2 regions of the Pantoea sp. X-Soil-TKNS-1207 genome follow, and region 2 is predicted to be linked to the other one. Evidence: predicted binding sites of a transcription regulator. Region 2 holds the regulator's gene; the other holds the start of a gene.
The links. Region 2 encodes CRP, which controls carbon source genes, mostly activating them, when cyclic AMP is high. Its sites were predicted from a motif close to ATGTGANNNNNNTCACAT; they were not measured.
Positions count from the first base shown of each region.

Region 1: a site for CRP is predicted at 2,491-2,508, ahead of AC6I8V_RS01885 (nucleoside-specific channel-forming protein Tsx). Genes of this name have one in related genera too.

Region 1 covers NZ_AP035958.1:427,029-434,551, reverse strand. Annotated here, with positions in the region: gene AC6I8V_RS01900 (helix-turn-helix domain-containing protein) at 1-172, opposite strand, end outside; gene AC6I8V_RS01895 (response regulator) at 340-999, shown strand; gene AC6I8V_RS01890 (sensor histidine kinase) at 996-2,351, shown strand; gene AC6I8V_RS01885 (nucleoside-specific channel-forming protein Tsx) at 2,706-3,572, shown strand; gene yjdN (VOC family metalloprotein YjdN) at 3,701-4,126, opposite strand; gene AC6I8V_RS01875 (LysR family transcriptional regulator) at 4,206-5,108, opposite strand; gene AC6I8V_RS01870 (amidohydrolase) at 5,225-6,538, shown strand; gene AC6I8V_RS01865 (M20 family metallopeptidase) at 6,535-7,523, shown strand, end outside.
Region 2 covers NZ_AP035958.1:3,961,164-3,968,686, forward strand. Annotated here, with positions in the region: gene AC6I8V_RS18490 (phosphoribulokinase) at 1-248, shown strand, start outside; gene AC6I8V_RS18495 (OsmC family protein) at 341-745, opposite strand; gene crp (cAMP-activated global transcriptional regulator CRP) at 1,046-1,678, shown strand; gene AC6I8V_RS18505 (YccS/YhfK family putative transporter) at 1,737-3,812, shown strand; gene argD (bifunctional acetylornithine/succinyldiaminopimelate transaminase) at 3,814-5,034, opposite strand; gene AC6I8V_RS18515 (aminodeoxychorismate synthase component II) at 5,122-5,697, opposite strand; gene AC6I8V_RS18520 (putative adenosine monophosphate-protein transferase Fic) at 5,739-6,332, opposite strand; gene AC6I8V_RS18525 (YhfG family protein) at 6,322-6,492, opposite strand; gene ppiA (peptidylprolyl isomerase A) at 6,654-7,226, opposite strand; gene tsgA (MFS transporter TsgA) at 7,490-7,523, shown strand, end outside.

The DNA of each region.
Region 1 (7,523 bases), 790 kb from region 2:
GGCGCTGGCGAATGTACTCGGCCAGTGAAAATCCGGTGTGCTGACGAAACAGACGTTGCAGGTGCCAGCGGGAATATCCCGAACGGCGTGCTACTTCATCCAGATGCAGATCGTGTCCTAAGTTGTCTTCTATCCAGCCCAGCAAACTACGGATAAATTCGCGCTGATTCATGGCTCCTCCTGATTCGACGTGGTGTCCAGTACAGCCACTGTAGCGCGGTAAATTTATCCCTTAATTAGCGGAAAATTAGCGCAGAATTAGCAAAGGGGAAAACGGGTGTAATTCTGCGCTAATTCTCCGGCGCTACACTTATTTACATTGACTCTGGGGAGAGCATCATGCGTGTGCTGCTGGTAGAAGATGATGAAATGATTGGCGCCAACCTGCAGCAGGCGCTGGAAGCGGCAGGCTGGTCGGTGGACTGGGTGCGGGATGGCGTTTTTGCCACCAATGCCTGGGCAGAAGGCGGTTACAGCTGCGTATTGCTGGATTTGGGTTTACCGCGTGAAGATGGCATCCATGTGCTGCGCCGCGCGCGTACCCGTGGCGATATGACGCCGGTGCTGGTGCTTACCGCGCGCGATACCGTAGCGCAGCGCATCCAGGGTCTCGACAGCGGTGCCGACGATTACCTGCTGAAACCCTTTGATTTACAAGAGGTACTGGCGCGAATGCGAGCAATTACCCGACGCCGTCACGGTGCGGCGGATTCCCTGTTAGGCAGCGGCGATGTGCAGCTCGATATGATGACGCGTGAAGTCCTTTATAAAGGGCAACGCGAGCAGCTCACCGCGCGTGAATACGCCCTGCTCTATGCGCTGCTGGAGCGTCCTGGCGCGATTTTATCGCGCGAACAACTGGAAAACCGCATCTACGGCTGGGGCGAAGAAGTTACCAGCAATGCCGTGGATGTCCTGATTCACGGTATGCGTCGCAAGCTGGATAATGAGGTAATTCGCAACGTACGCGGCCTTGGCTGGCGAGTCCCTGCAATATGAAACCCTTCACTTTTATGCGTTCGCTGCGTAATAAACTGCTTACCACGTTATTGCTGATGCATTTAGCGATGATCGGCGGCGTAACGTCGTATTTCTACAGTTGTTACGGCGACATGATTGGTAACATGAAAGATGATCAACTGGCGAAAATTGCCGACGCCTGGGCCAGCAGCAAACGCATTCCAGCGCTGATGCCGCTGATGCTCAACGCCGACAAACTCAAAAGCGCCTACGTCGTGCAGCTGTGGGATGCTAACGATCAGCTGCGCGCCAGCTCCTGGCCGGAGCTGCGGGCGCCGTTGCAAAGCAAGAAAGGCTGGAATGACGTAAAAATTGGCGACTGCGAAGATTGTGACTGGCGGGTCTTCAAACGCCCCGGCGAGCCGGGCAGCGATATCGCCTCGATTCAGGTGCTCTACAACATCGGCTATATGAAAAGCGTGATGGTTAAACGCGCGCTGTCGGCCATTATCCCGCTGATTTTAATGATGCCGCTGTCGCTGCTGGTGATCTGGCTGGTGGTGCGGGCCATTACGCGTGATTTGCGCGTGGCGTCGCGCCAGATTGCAGCGCAGGAGACGATGCATCCTGACAGCGTGCCGCCGGATGGCCTGCCGGATGAGATCCTGCCGCTGGTCGCCGCCTACAACTCGCTGCTGGATAAGCTGCGCGCCGCCTGGTCATCGCAGCGTCAGTTCCTCGAAGATGCGGCCCATGAGCTGCGCACCCCGGTGACGGCGGTGACGCTACAGCTGGAAAACCTGCGCCAGCATATCCAGCCGGGTGAAGCCAGCCGCCAGTTCGACCAGCTGGAAGCGGGCGTCACGCGCACGCGCCATCTGGTCACACAGCTGCTGAATATCTCGCGTCAGGAAGACCAGTCGGTGGTGGTGACGGTAGAAAATATTGAGCTGGACGAGCTGCTGAAAGAAAGCATCGAACAGCTGATGGTGGTGGCGGATAAGCGCGGTATCGATATCGGCTTTAACGGCGGCACCCATTATCGTATCCAGGCCAGCCGTTCCGATCTGCGCAGCCTGTTCGACAACCTGATCGGCAATGCCATGCTGCACACGCCGGAGGGCAGCCTGGTGGATGTGCTGCTGCATCGCGTCGGCAATCATACCGTGGTGGATATTGTCGATAACGGGCCGGGTATGCCGGAATCCTTTATCGATCGTGCTTTTGACCGCTTTACCCGTTCGCCGGGTGTGCAGGCGCAGGGCAGCGGCCTGGGCCTGTCGATTGTACGCAGCGTGGCACAAAAACACCGTATGCAGGTGGCACTCTCTAACTGCCTGAGCCCACAGGGCAAGATCTGCGGTTTGCAGGTGCGCGTTACCCTTCCTTAATTTTCGCCCTGGTGCGCATAAATGCGCACCCTACGCCGGTAGGGTCGGGATTCATCCCGACCTGATTACCCCGTCATCCCCTCGCTTAATCTTCGCGACAACGTAAACGGTTGCGGGGTTCCGTTCGCCCCTGTCATTTATGTGATCAACATCACATTATAAATGAATACTATTGCAACACTTTTTGACAAACGTGACCAAAATCTATTTCCTATCGCCCTGTTACAGGCACGCTACGCGGGCTTTAAAAACCGGCGGATCAGACCGGGTTAAACAATTCACTGCCCATCCCCTGGGATCGACTGACAACGATCGCGCGTTCACGCAGCGATCACGAGCATGTGGTTACGGATAATGAAATATAAAGCATTGATAGCAGGGGCCTTATTGGCCAGCAGCTGGACCGGCGCAAGCCAGGCGGCAGACAGCAGCCCGCAATATGTCTCTGACTGGTGGCACCAGAGTGTCAACGTGGTGGGAAGTTACCATACCCGTTTCGGGCCACAGTTTAATAACGACGTCTATCTGGAATACGAAGCCTTTGCGAAAAAGGACTGGTTTGATTTTTACGGCTACCTCGACCTGACCAACTTTTTTGGCATGGGCAACAGCAACGCCAACGGCATTTTCGACCACGGTTCGCCGATGTTTATGGAAATTGAGCCGCGTTTCTCCATTGATAAACTGACCGGCACCAGCCTGGCATTTGGTCCGTTTAAAGAGTGGTACTTCGCCAACAACTACATCTACGACATGGGCCGCAATGCGTCGCAGCGTCAGAACACCTGGTATATGGGTCTGGGTACCGATATCGACACCCATAGCGATGTCGGCCTGTCGCTGAACGTGTACGCCAAATACCAGTGGCAGAACTACGGTGCGGCGAACGAAAACAGCTGGGATGGCTACCGCTTTAAGGTGAAATACTTTGTGCCGATTACTGACCTGTGGGGCGGTAAGCTGAGCTACATCGGCTTCACCAACTTCGACTGGGGTTCCGATCTGCGTGATGAAACCGGTCCGTCCCGTACCAGCAACTCGATCGCTTCCAGCCACATCTTGTCGCTGAACTACGATCACTGGCACGTTTCCACCGTAGCGCGTTGGTTCCACAACGGCGGTCAGTGGGCGGATGGACAAGAGCTGAACTTCGGCAACGGTCCGTTCGAAGTGAAATCAACCGGCTGGGGTTATTACCTGGTGGTGGGATATAACTTCTAAGCCAGTCAAAGGCCGCCCTCTGTAACGTGCGGCCTGCGGCCAGGAGCGCATAAATGCGCTCCCTACACCTGTAGGGTCGGCATTTATGCCGACCTGGTTAATGCGCGCACCGAATCATTGATGCCGAATTAAATCCGCGGCTTATACGCATTCACCATCCACGGCACACCAAACTTATCGGTAAACATACCAAAACCGTTCGCCCAGAACGTCGGCTCCCAGTTTTTTGTTATCTGGCCCCCCGCTGACAACGCATCAAACCAGCGTTTGCCCTGGGTCTCATCCGGGGTCGACAGGCTGACCGCAAAACCGCTGTAGCGCGCCTCACGATTACCGTCACTCAGCATGATCTCGCCCTGCCCGATACGCATATGCGCGTGCATGATATGTTCCGGCGGAAAGGTCATGCCCGACGGACATCCCTCAAGGGACTCGGTCTCCGGCATATCGCCAAAGGTCATTTTAAACAACAGTTCGCCGTCGGTAGCCTGCAAATAGAACGCGATGGCCTCTTCGCAGCGGCCGTCATAAAACAGATAAGGGGTAATTTGCATGGTCTGTTCTCCATAAAGGAAATCCCGATGCAAAGTGTAGTTCGCGGCAGCAATACAGGACGCGAGCCGGGCCGCACTCTTACCTTTGTTGACAATAGCGCCGGAACAGCTGGGCCATATAGGCGCTCATCGGCGTCAGCGCAGTGTCTTTACGCTGAATCAGATAAAAGGTCGCCTTCGGCAGCGGATCATCCAGTTCCAGCGCCACCAGCTGGCCGCCATGGGTCGGATCTTCAATCACATCGCGCGAGATAATGCTGACAAAATCGCTTTTCGCCACCAGGCTGGTACAGGCCATAAAGGTCTCGCAGGTGACGACGATTTTCGGCGCCATGCCGCGCTCGCCAAACAGATCGTGCAGCAGCCGATAGTAGCTGCCCTGCGGCGTCGGCATGGTCCAGTCACACTGTTGCAGCTCCGCCAGCGATCGCGCATGGGCCATCGGATGTCCTTTGCGCACCACCACCTGATAATCCCGCTCCATCAGCCGCTCGTAGGTCAGCTCCTGATCGAGATGGTTTTGATCGTAGGTATTAATGGTGAAATCCAGCGCGCCCTGGCGCAGCTCATGCACCATCGCCACCAGCTGGCCTTCGACAATGCGTACCTTCACCAGCGGATACTCGCGGTGAAAATGATTGATCACCTGCGGCATAACGGTGCGCGCAATGCTGCCGCCGACGCCAATATTCACCCGTCCCCCCGCCAGCCCGAGCCGCTGCTGAATATCTTCCTGCGCCACGCGCAGCTCCTCCAGCACCAGACTGGCATGACGAAAAAAGTTATCACCAATGTCGGTGAGCGTAACGCCCTGATGCCGTCGCTCAAACAATCGCGCCCCGAGCGCCAGCTCCAGTTCCTGAATCGCTTTGGTCAGTGCAGGCTGCGAAACGCCTGACAGGCGACTGGCCGCACGAATGCTGCCCTGACGGGCAACATCGACAAACGCGCGCAGCTGATGAAGTTTTAAATTAGCGGGCATAGGCATCCGGTGATAACCATTGTTTATCAGGCACAAGATATTCGCATCTTATGCGCACCAATGCCATTGTGTAGATTCGAGGCAATGCATAAAAAACCAACACTAAGGATATGCCGATGAAAACCCTTTCCGATCATGTCAGCGCGCTGGTGCCGCAGATGCAAACCTGGCGGCGCGACCTGCACCAATTTGCCGAATCGGGCTGGCTGGAGTTTCGCACCGCCACCCTTGTTGCCGAAGCGCTGCATCGTCTTGGTTATCAACTGAAGCTGGGTCGTGACGTGGTGGACGCCGATGCGCGCATGGGACTGCCGTCTGCGGCGGTGCTGGCGGCGCAGGAAGCGCGGGCGCTGGCGCAGGGGGCGCTGCCGCAGTGGATCAGCCACTTCTCCGGCGGTTTCTGCGCGGTTGTCGCCACGCTGGAGACCGGTCGCCCCGGCCCGGTGATGGGTTTTCGCGTCGATATGGATGCGCTCGATCTGGTGGAGAGCAGCGCGGCGGATCACCTGCCGCAGCGTGAAGGTTTCGCCTCCTGCAACCCAGGCATGATGCACGCCTGTGGTCACGACGGCCACACCACTATTGGCCTCGGCCTCGCCACGGTGTTGATGGCGATGAAAGATCAGCTGAGCGGCACCATCAAACTGATTTTCCAGCCTGCCGAAGAGGGCGTGCGGGGTGCCAAAGCCATGGTCGCTGCGGGCGTGGTGGATGATGTCGATCTGTTCACCGCTATCCATCTCGGCACCGGCGTACCGGCGGGCGAAATCGTCTGCGGCAGCGACAGCTTCCTTGCCACCACCAAACTTGATGTGCAGTTCACCGGCGTGGGCGCCCATGCGGGCGGTCGCCCGGAAGAGGGACGCAATGCCCTGCTGGCGGCGGCGCAGGCCACGCTGGCGCTGCACAACCTGCCGCAGCACAGCGGTGGCGTGGCGCGCGTAAACGTTGGCGTGCTCCAGGCCGGCACCGGCCGCAACGTGGTCGCCGACACTGCGCTGATGAAGGTGGAAACGCGCGGCGTCAGCAACCAGGTGAACGACGATATTTATCAGCAGGCGCTGCGCGTGGTCGCCGGTGCGGCGGCGATGTACGGCGTGGAACAGGAGGTGAAGCTGATGGGCGGTGCGCGCAGCTGTACCCCCAGCCAGCCGTGGGTGGCCTTTATTCACCAGCAGGCCGAGGCGCTCGGGCTGTTCAACTCGGTGGTGGACACCAAAAAGCAGGCCGCCGGTTCCGAAGACGCCACCTATATGCTGGAGCGCGTGCAGCAGCATGGCGGCCAGGCTTCCTACGTGATTTTCGGCTGCGAGCTGGCCGCGGGCCATCACAATGCGAAGTTCGATTTCGATGAAACCATTATGGCCACGGCAGTTCAGACCCTCGCAACCCTGGCGCTCAATCAGGCGCAGTTTGGAGGCCAGCGATGAGCCATAGCGACTTTATCGACCACTATATTGACCAGCATCAGGCGCGTTTCAGCGCCATCAGCGACGCCATCTGGGATGTGCCCGAAACCCGTTTCGAAGAGACGCAATCGTCTGCGTTGCTGGCCGATGCGCTGGAGCAGGAGGGATTCGCCGTTGAGCGCGGCGTCGGCGGTATCAGCACCGCGTTTATCGCCAGCATCGGCAGCGGCAAACCGGTGATCGCCATCCTCGGTGAATTTGATGCCTTAGCCGGACTGAGCCAGCGTGCCGCCTGCGCCGAGCCACAGCCGCTGGTCGCCAATGGCAACGGCCACGGTTGCGGCCACAACCTGCTCGGCACCGCAGGGCTTGCCGCTGCCTTTGCCATCAAAGCCTGGTGGGCGCAGCACGGGCAGCGCGGCACGCTGCGTTTTTACGGCTGCCCCGGCGAGGAAGGCGGGTCGGGCAAAACTTTTATGGTGCGCGAAGGGTTGTTTGACGATGTTGATGCGGCGGTGACCTGGCACCCGGAAGGTTTCAGCGGCATGTTCAATCTCAGCACCCTCGCCAATATCCAGGCGTCATTTCACTTCAAAGGGGTGGCCGCGCACGCCGCCAATTCACCGCATCTGGGACGCAGCGCGCTCGATGCGGTGACGCTGATGAACACCGGCGCCAACTTCCTGCGCGAGCATATCGTGCAGGAGGCGCGACTCCACTACGCGGTGACCAACACCGGCGGCGTGTCACCGAATGTGGTGCAGGCCGATGCCGAGGTGCTGTACCTGATCCGCGCGCCGCAGCTCGACCAGGCGCAGGATATTTATCAGCGGGTGATCAATATCGCCACCGGCGCAGCGCTGATGACCGACACGCAAATGACGGTGCGCTTCGACAAAGCCTGCTCCAACTACGTGCCGAACCGCGCGCTGGAGGCGGTGATGGAGCGTTATTTGCATCAGTTTGGCTTACCGGATTACAGCGACGAGGAGCGCGCGTTCGCCAC
Region 2 (7,523 bases):
TGCCAACCGTCGATACCTCGAACCCCTTCGCCGCACGCGAAATCCCGTCGCTGGATGAAAGCTTCGTGGTGATCCATTTCCGTGGCCTGGAAGGCATTGCTTTTCCCTATCTGCTGGCGATGATTCAGGGTTCCTTTATCTCGCATATGAACACCCTGGTGGTGCCGGGCGGCAAAATGGGACTGGCGATGGAATTGATTATGACGCCGCTGGTGCAACGGCTGATTGAAGGCAAACGGATTGAATAATCAGGAAGTTATGGCATGACCGGCAGAAATGCCGACCCTGCAAACCCAGGTGCGAATTCATTCGCACCTGGAATTGACGATCGAGATAGCCGTTATAACTCAACGACCTCGTAGCTGTGGGTAATCTCTACCCCTTTGCCCAGCATGATCGCCACCGAACAATATTTTTCCGCCGAGAGATCGACCGCACGCGCCACCGCTTTATCGCCCAGCGCTTTGCCGCTGACAATAAAATGCAGGTTAATATGCGTGAAAATGCGTGGCGCTTCTTCGCGACGCGTAGAGGTAAGTTTTACCTCGCAATCGGTCACGTCATTACGTCCTTTTTGCAGGATTGACACCACGTCAATCGCACTGCAACCACCAGCCGCCATCAGTACCATCTCCATCGGACTCGGCGCTTTATCGCCAGAATTCCCATCCATTAATACCTGATGGCCCGATGAGGATTCTCCGAGAAAGGTTAACCCCTCCACCCACTTGACTCGTGCCTGCATTATTCTTTCTCCTGACCAGGCTGATTTGCCGCCAGAATACGCCTTCACCTGATAAACAGCAATCCAGACTAATCGGCTTTTGCTGAAGCGAGACAACAGAAGACAGCTTGCAAAAGCTGTGCTACAAACAGTGCTGAAAATATTTTCGTCGCAATAGACGAAGGCGGGATGAATCAAAAGCTAAGCTTAAGAGTACACCCGAATAATTTCCTTAACTGGAAGCGCTTGATGATTTCACCGCCTGACAGGGAAAACTGCCCCCTGTGTTTTGGGCACGATTACAACAGAGGATAATAGCGAATGGTTCTCGGCAAACCGCAAACAGACCCTACACTCGAATGGTTCCTGTCCCATTGCCATATTCACAAATATCCATCCAAAAGCACCCTGATCCACCAGGGTGAGAAAGCGGAAACGCTCTACTACATCGTGAAAGGTGCCGTTGCGGTACTGATTAAAGATGAAGAAGGCAAAGAGATGATCCTCTCCTACCTCAATCAGGGAGATTTCATCGGCGAGCTTGGCCTGTTTGAAGAAGGTCAGGAGCGTAGTGCCTGGGTACGAGCGAAAACTGCCTGCGAAGTGGCTGAAATTTCCTACAAAAAATTCCGTCAGCTGATTCAGGTAAACCCGGATATTTTAATGCGTCTTTCGTCGCAGATGGCACGTCGCCTGCAGGTGACATCAGAAAAAGTAGGCAACCTTGCCTTCCTTGATGTGACAGGTCGCATTGCGCAGACACTGCTTAATCTGGCCAAACAGCCCGATGCCATGACCCACCCGGACGGGATGCAGATCAAAATCACCCGTCAGGAAATTGGTCAGATCGTCGGCTGTTCACGTGAAACAGTCGGCCGTATTCTGAAAATGCTGGAAGATCAAAATCTGATCTCAGCACATGGTAAAACCATCGTCGTTTACGGCACCCGCTAATTTCTTCTCACCTACGGCGTGATGGCAGCATCACGCCGTTTTTGTCTGCGATGAGCTGATGTGGCGTCGAATCATCTATCATCCCGAAGTTAACTATGCCCTGCGGCAAACGCTGGTGTTATGCCTGCCCGTGGCGCTCGGTTGGCTGTTCGGCGATCTGCAAAAAGGCCTGTTGTTCTCGCTGGTCCCTGCCTGCTGCAACATCGCCGGTCTCGACACGCCGCACAAACGCTTCTTTAAACGCCTGATTGTCGGCGGCTCCCTGTTTGCCACCGGCAGCTTTCTGATCCAGTGGCTGACCAATTACCATATTCCCCTGCCGCTGATTCTGCTGATTCTGCCCCTGCTGATTGGCGTGACCGGTGAGATCAGCCCGTTGCATGGCCGTTTGCTGCCCGCCACGCTGATCGCCGCTATTTTTACCCTCAGCCTGGCCGGACGTATGCCGATGTGGGTGCCGCCGCTGCTGTATATCGGCGGCACGCTGTGGTACGGGCTGTTTAACTGGTTCTGGTTCTGGCTGTGGAAAGAGCAGCCGATGCGCGAAACCCTCAGCCTGCTGTACCGCGAACTGGCCGACTATTGCGATGCCAAATACACTCTGCTGACGCAGCTGACCGATCCGGAAAAGGCGCTGCCGCCGTTGCTGGCGCGTCAACAGAAGGCGGTCGATCTGATCACCACCTGCTATCAGCAGATGCATATGCTGTCTGCCAGCAATGACAACAGCCACAAACGGCTGACGCGTGCCTTCCAGGTGGCGCTCGATCTCCAGGAACATATCTCCGTCAGCCTGCATCAGCCGGAAGAGGTGCAAAAACTGGTGGAGCAGAGCCACGCGGAAGCGGTGATCCGCTGGAACGCCAAAACCATCTCAGCCCGGCTGCGCATCCTGGCCGACGCGATTCTCTATCACCAGCTGCCGGAGCGTTTCCAGATGGACAAGCAGCTGAGCGCGCTGGAAAAGATTGCGCGTCAGAACCCGGATAACCCGGTGAGTAACTTTTGCCTGTACCACTTCAGCCGCATTGCGCGCGTATTGCGTAGCCAGAAACCGCTCTACACCCGCGACCTGATGGCCGATCGCCAGCGGCGTCTGCCCTTTTTTCCTGCGCTGCGCAGCTACCTGTCGCTGAAGTCCCCGGCGCTGCGCACCGCGGCGCGCTTTGCCGTGATGCTGATGTTCGGCAGCGGGCTGGCGCTGTTCTTCAATATCCCCAAACCTTACTGGATTCTGATGACCACCATGTTCGTCAGTCAGAACGGCTACAGCGCCACGCGGGTCAGGATTCAGCACCGTGCGCTCGGCACCTTCGCCGGGCTGTTAATCGCCGCCGCCTCGCTGCGCTTCGCCGTGCCGGAGTCGATGGCGCTACTGTTTATGCTGGTGATTACCCTCGCCAGCTATCTGGTGACGCGCAAGTATTACGGCTGGTCGATGATTGGCTTTACCGTGACGGCGGTATATTCGCTACAACTGCTGTCGCTGAACGGCGCGGAGTTTCTGCTGCCGCGTATGATGGATACGCTGATGGGATGCCTGATTGCCTTTGGCGGCATGATTTGGCTGTGGCCGCAGTGGCAGAGCGGTTTGCTGCGAAAGAACGCGCACGATGCGCTGGAAACCTATCAGGAAGCGCTGCAACTGTTGCTCGGACCGGAACAATCACCGGAGAAGCTGGCGTATCAACGTATCCGGGTCAATCAGGCGCACAACGCGCTATTTAACTCACTCAATCAGGCGATGACCGAGCCGGGGTTTAATTCGCAGTATCTGAAAGATATGCGCATGTGGGTGACGCACAGCCAGTTCATTGTTGAACATATCAACGCCATGACCATTCTGGCGCGTGAACATACCATGCTGACGCCAAAGCTGGCGGAGCGTTATCTGCAATCCTGCGAAATCGCGCTACAGCGTTGTCAGCAGCGGCTGGCGTATGACGGGCCGGGTAATGACAGCAACATCCTCGAAGCGCCGGAGAACATCAACGAAGGGGCGATTACCATCGTGGAACAGCATGTGAAGCGCATCCTGCAACACCTCAACGTGATGCATACCATATCTTCTCTGGCATGGAGCCAGCGACCCCATCACGGCCGCTGGCGGATGCGCTTGCGGGTAAAAAGCTAGCTTACGCCGCCAGCACCTTTTCCACGGCTACGGCGAAACGCACCATGCCTTCTTCGATGTCGGTCGGCTCAATCACCAGCGACGGGACAAAACGGATCACATCAGTACCGGCAGTCAGAATCATCAGTCCTTCGGCCGCGGCGGCGTGCAGAATGTCGCGCGCTTTGCTGGCGTGCTGCGGCTTAAGCGCAGCGCCAATCAGCAACCCTTTGCCACGGATGTCGCTGAACAGGTCGAACTTGCTATCCAGCGCTTTCAGCGCCTCGACAAACTGCTGACGACGCGCATCCACACCGTTTAACACTTCCGGGGTGTTGATAATATCGAGCGCGGTTTCGGCAATGGCACAGGCCAGCGGGTTGCCGCCGTAGGTGGTGCCGTGCACGCCTGGCGCCATCACCGAGGCGATTTCATTGGTAGTCAGCATAGCGCTGACCGGGAAACCGCCCCCCAGCGCTTTCGCGGTGGTGATGATATCCGGGGTAATGCCGTAGTGTTCATAGGCGAACAGTTTGCCGCTGCGTCCCATGCCGCTCTGCACTTCATCCAGCACCAGCAGCGCATTGTGCTCATCACATAAGGCGCGCAGCCCCTGCATAAACGCCGGCGTCGCGGGCATCACGCCACCCTCGCCCTGGATCGGCTCAACCACGATGGCGCAGGTGTGATCGTCAATCACCGCTTTCACCGCGGCCAGGTCGTTAAACGGCACATGCACGATATCGGCCGGTTTCGGACCAAAGCCGTCGGAATATTTCGGCTGACCGCCGACGGAAACGGTGAACAACGTACGGCCATGGAACGCATTGTGGAACGCGATGATTTTGCTTTTGAACGGGCTGTGTTTTTTGCAGGCGTAGTAACGCGCCAGCTTGAACGCGGCCTCGTTGGCTTCTGCGCCGGAGTTGCCAAAGAATACGCGCTCAGCAAAAGTGGCGGCGATCAGTTTGCTCGCCAGACGCAGCGCCGGTTCGTTGGTAAATACGTTGCTGGTGTGCCACAGGGTTTCGCCCTGGGTTTTCAGCGTTTCCACCAGCGCCGGATGGCAATGGCCAAGCGCAGTCACCGCGATGCCGCCGGAGAAATCGATATACTCTTTGCCCTGCTGATCCCATACACGGCTGCCCTTGCCTTTGACCGGCACAAACTGCGCAGGTGCATAAACAGGCAAAATAACGTTATCGAACGTTTCCCGGGTTACCGCTAGTTTTTCCGCTGCCATTGCTGACCTCATCGGGTTGTTTGTTGAACTGATGTGAAATTCTAATCACAAAATATGCATAAAAAATCACACAAAGGCAAACACAACTTAAGCTCGCAGAAAATTTGCCAGCAGCTGATGGCCCTGTTCGCTCAGAATACTTTCCGGGTGAAACTGCACCCCTTCCAGCGCCAGCGTTTTATGGCGGAACCCCATAATTTCATCAGGTACGCCGTCGTGCAGGCTCCAGGCGGTGACTTCAAATTCCGGCGGCAAAGAATCCCGTGCCACAATCAGCGAATGATAGCGGGTTACGGTGAGAGGATTATTCAGGCCGCGAAATACGCCGCGACCGTTATGGCGGATGGCGGACGTTTTGCCATGCATCACCTGACGCGCACGCACCACCTGTGCGCCATAGGCCTGAGCAATCGCCTGATGGCCCAGGCAGACACCGAGAATCGGCAGGCGACCGGCAAAGTGACGAATCGCCGCCAGCGAGATGCCGGATTGATCCGGCGTGCAGGGACCGGGCGAAATCACCAGATGGCTGAGCGGCAGCGCATCCATCTCGTCCAGGGTGATGGCATCGTTGCGCACCACCTCGACGCTGGCGCCCAGTTCGCAAAAATATTGGTAGAGATTCCAGGTGAAGGAGTCGTAATTATCGATTAGCAGCAGCATAGCGCCCTCAGGCCGGTAAAACCGCCGCTATTCTACGCATTTTAGCGGGCGGGACTTACCACTTTCGCGAACTGCGCAATCAGAGCGGTTAAATCCCCCTCGACCGCATCAAGGATCGCCGCATGCCAGTCATCACGCTCCAGCGTATCCCACGTCAGCAGGAAACCCGCATGCAGCGCCAGCTGCTCAAAGAAGATACGCTGGGTACGACCATTACCGGCGCGGAATGGATGCAGCACATGGATTTCACAATAGTAATGCGCCAGCCGCGCCACAAACTCATCCTGCTCCAGCAGGGCCAGCCCCTCCTCCTCTTCCAGCGCGCTCATCAGGCTGTTGCCCTCTTTCTCGATATAGGCGCAGTGGCAGTAGGGCGTATCATCGCGCCAGATATCGACGGTTCGTAGCTCCCCCGCCCAGCTGTAGAGATCCTGGAACAACGTGCGATGAATATGGCACAGCCACGGCATACCGCTGTTGCGCGGAGGCAGCTCCAGCGTAGCCAGACGCGCGGCGCTGAACGCCAGTTCCGCTTTACGCAGCTGGGCACTGTCATGAATATCAAGGCGATTTATCAGCACCTGATCGTTGTGCCAGAGATAGGGATCACGTACCGCCAGAGTATTATCCGCCATACTGCCTCCTTAACGAGGTCAGCCGATCTTCGGCTTGTTCAAGCGTGATAGCCGGTTCGCTCAGCGTATAGCCCGCCAGACGACAGCTGGCTTGATAGCTGGCAGCACGGCGCTGTTGCCACAAGGTGGTTTTCTGTTTGTCGGTCAGTTTGCTGGTCATAAAGCCTCCGGCAAGCAATTTGCCCTAAGTATATACCCTAAATAATTCGGGCTGCGGCAAGGTGGCTGCGCGCAACCTGAAGTATGGCGGATATCAGCAGCAAACAGGTGCTTTGCCGGAGTACGGCAGGACGCGCCACGATAAAATGGCGCGTTGATCTATCAGGGAAGAACTTTGGCGGAAAGGATAACAATCGGTTTTGACGGCACATTCTGGTACGGACCCACATCTTTGGTCGGCACCTGGGCAATCTTATCGGCCACATCCATTCCTTTCACAACTTTACCAAACACCGCATAGCCAAAATCACGCTGTCCATGATCCAGGAAGGCGTTATCCGCAACGTTGATAAAGAACTGGCTGGTGGCGCTGTCTTTCTCAGCCGTGCGCGCCATCGAGATGGTGCCACGCTGGTTACGCAGGCCGTTATCCGCCTCGTTTTTAATCGGTGCGTTAGTTTGCTTCTGCTGCATATCCGCAGTGAAACCGCCGCCCTGCAACATAAAGCCAGGGATCACGCGGTGGAAAATGGTGTTGTTGTAGAAACCATTGTTGACGTAGTCGACAAAGTTTTTCACCGAAACCGGGGCTTTCTGGTCATTCAGTTCGAGTTCGATATTGCCCGCAGAAGTGGTGAGCAGCACATGCGTATCGCCTTTCGCCGCAAGAGCCGAAACAGAAACAGATGAGAGCGCTAACAGGGCAACGGCCGCTGTCAAAGTACGTTTAAACATGAAAGATTCCTTACCATGGAGAGCCAGCTCAAAAACGAGATTGATTGTAAAGAGCAAGTTATACAAGAGCCAGCGTTTTACCTTTATTTACGCGCGGTGCCGATCCCCCGCGAATCGCCGTTGCGCAATCATTTGCGTGACATAAATCACACTACTAATGAAATTCGATAACGATATTTCACTCTTTATTTATTACGATCACAGTTGCATTTACACTTCATGACACTTTTTGCCAACTTCGGTACTTAAAAAAGGTCCACAACATGACAAACCGTAATCGCATTGGGCTTACCTGGA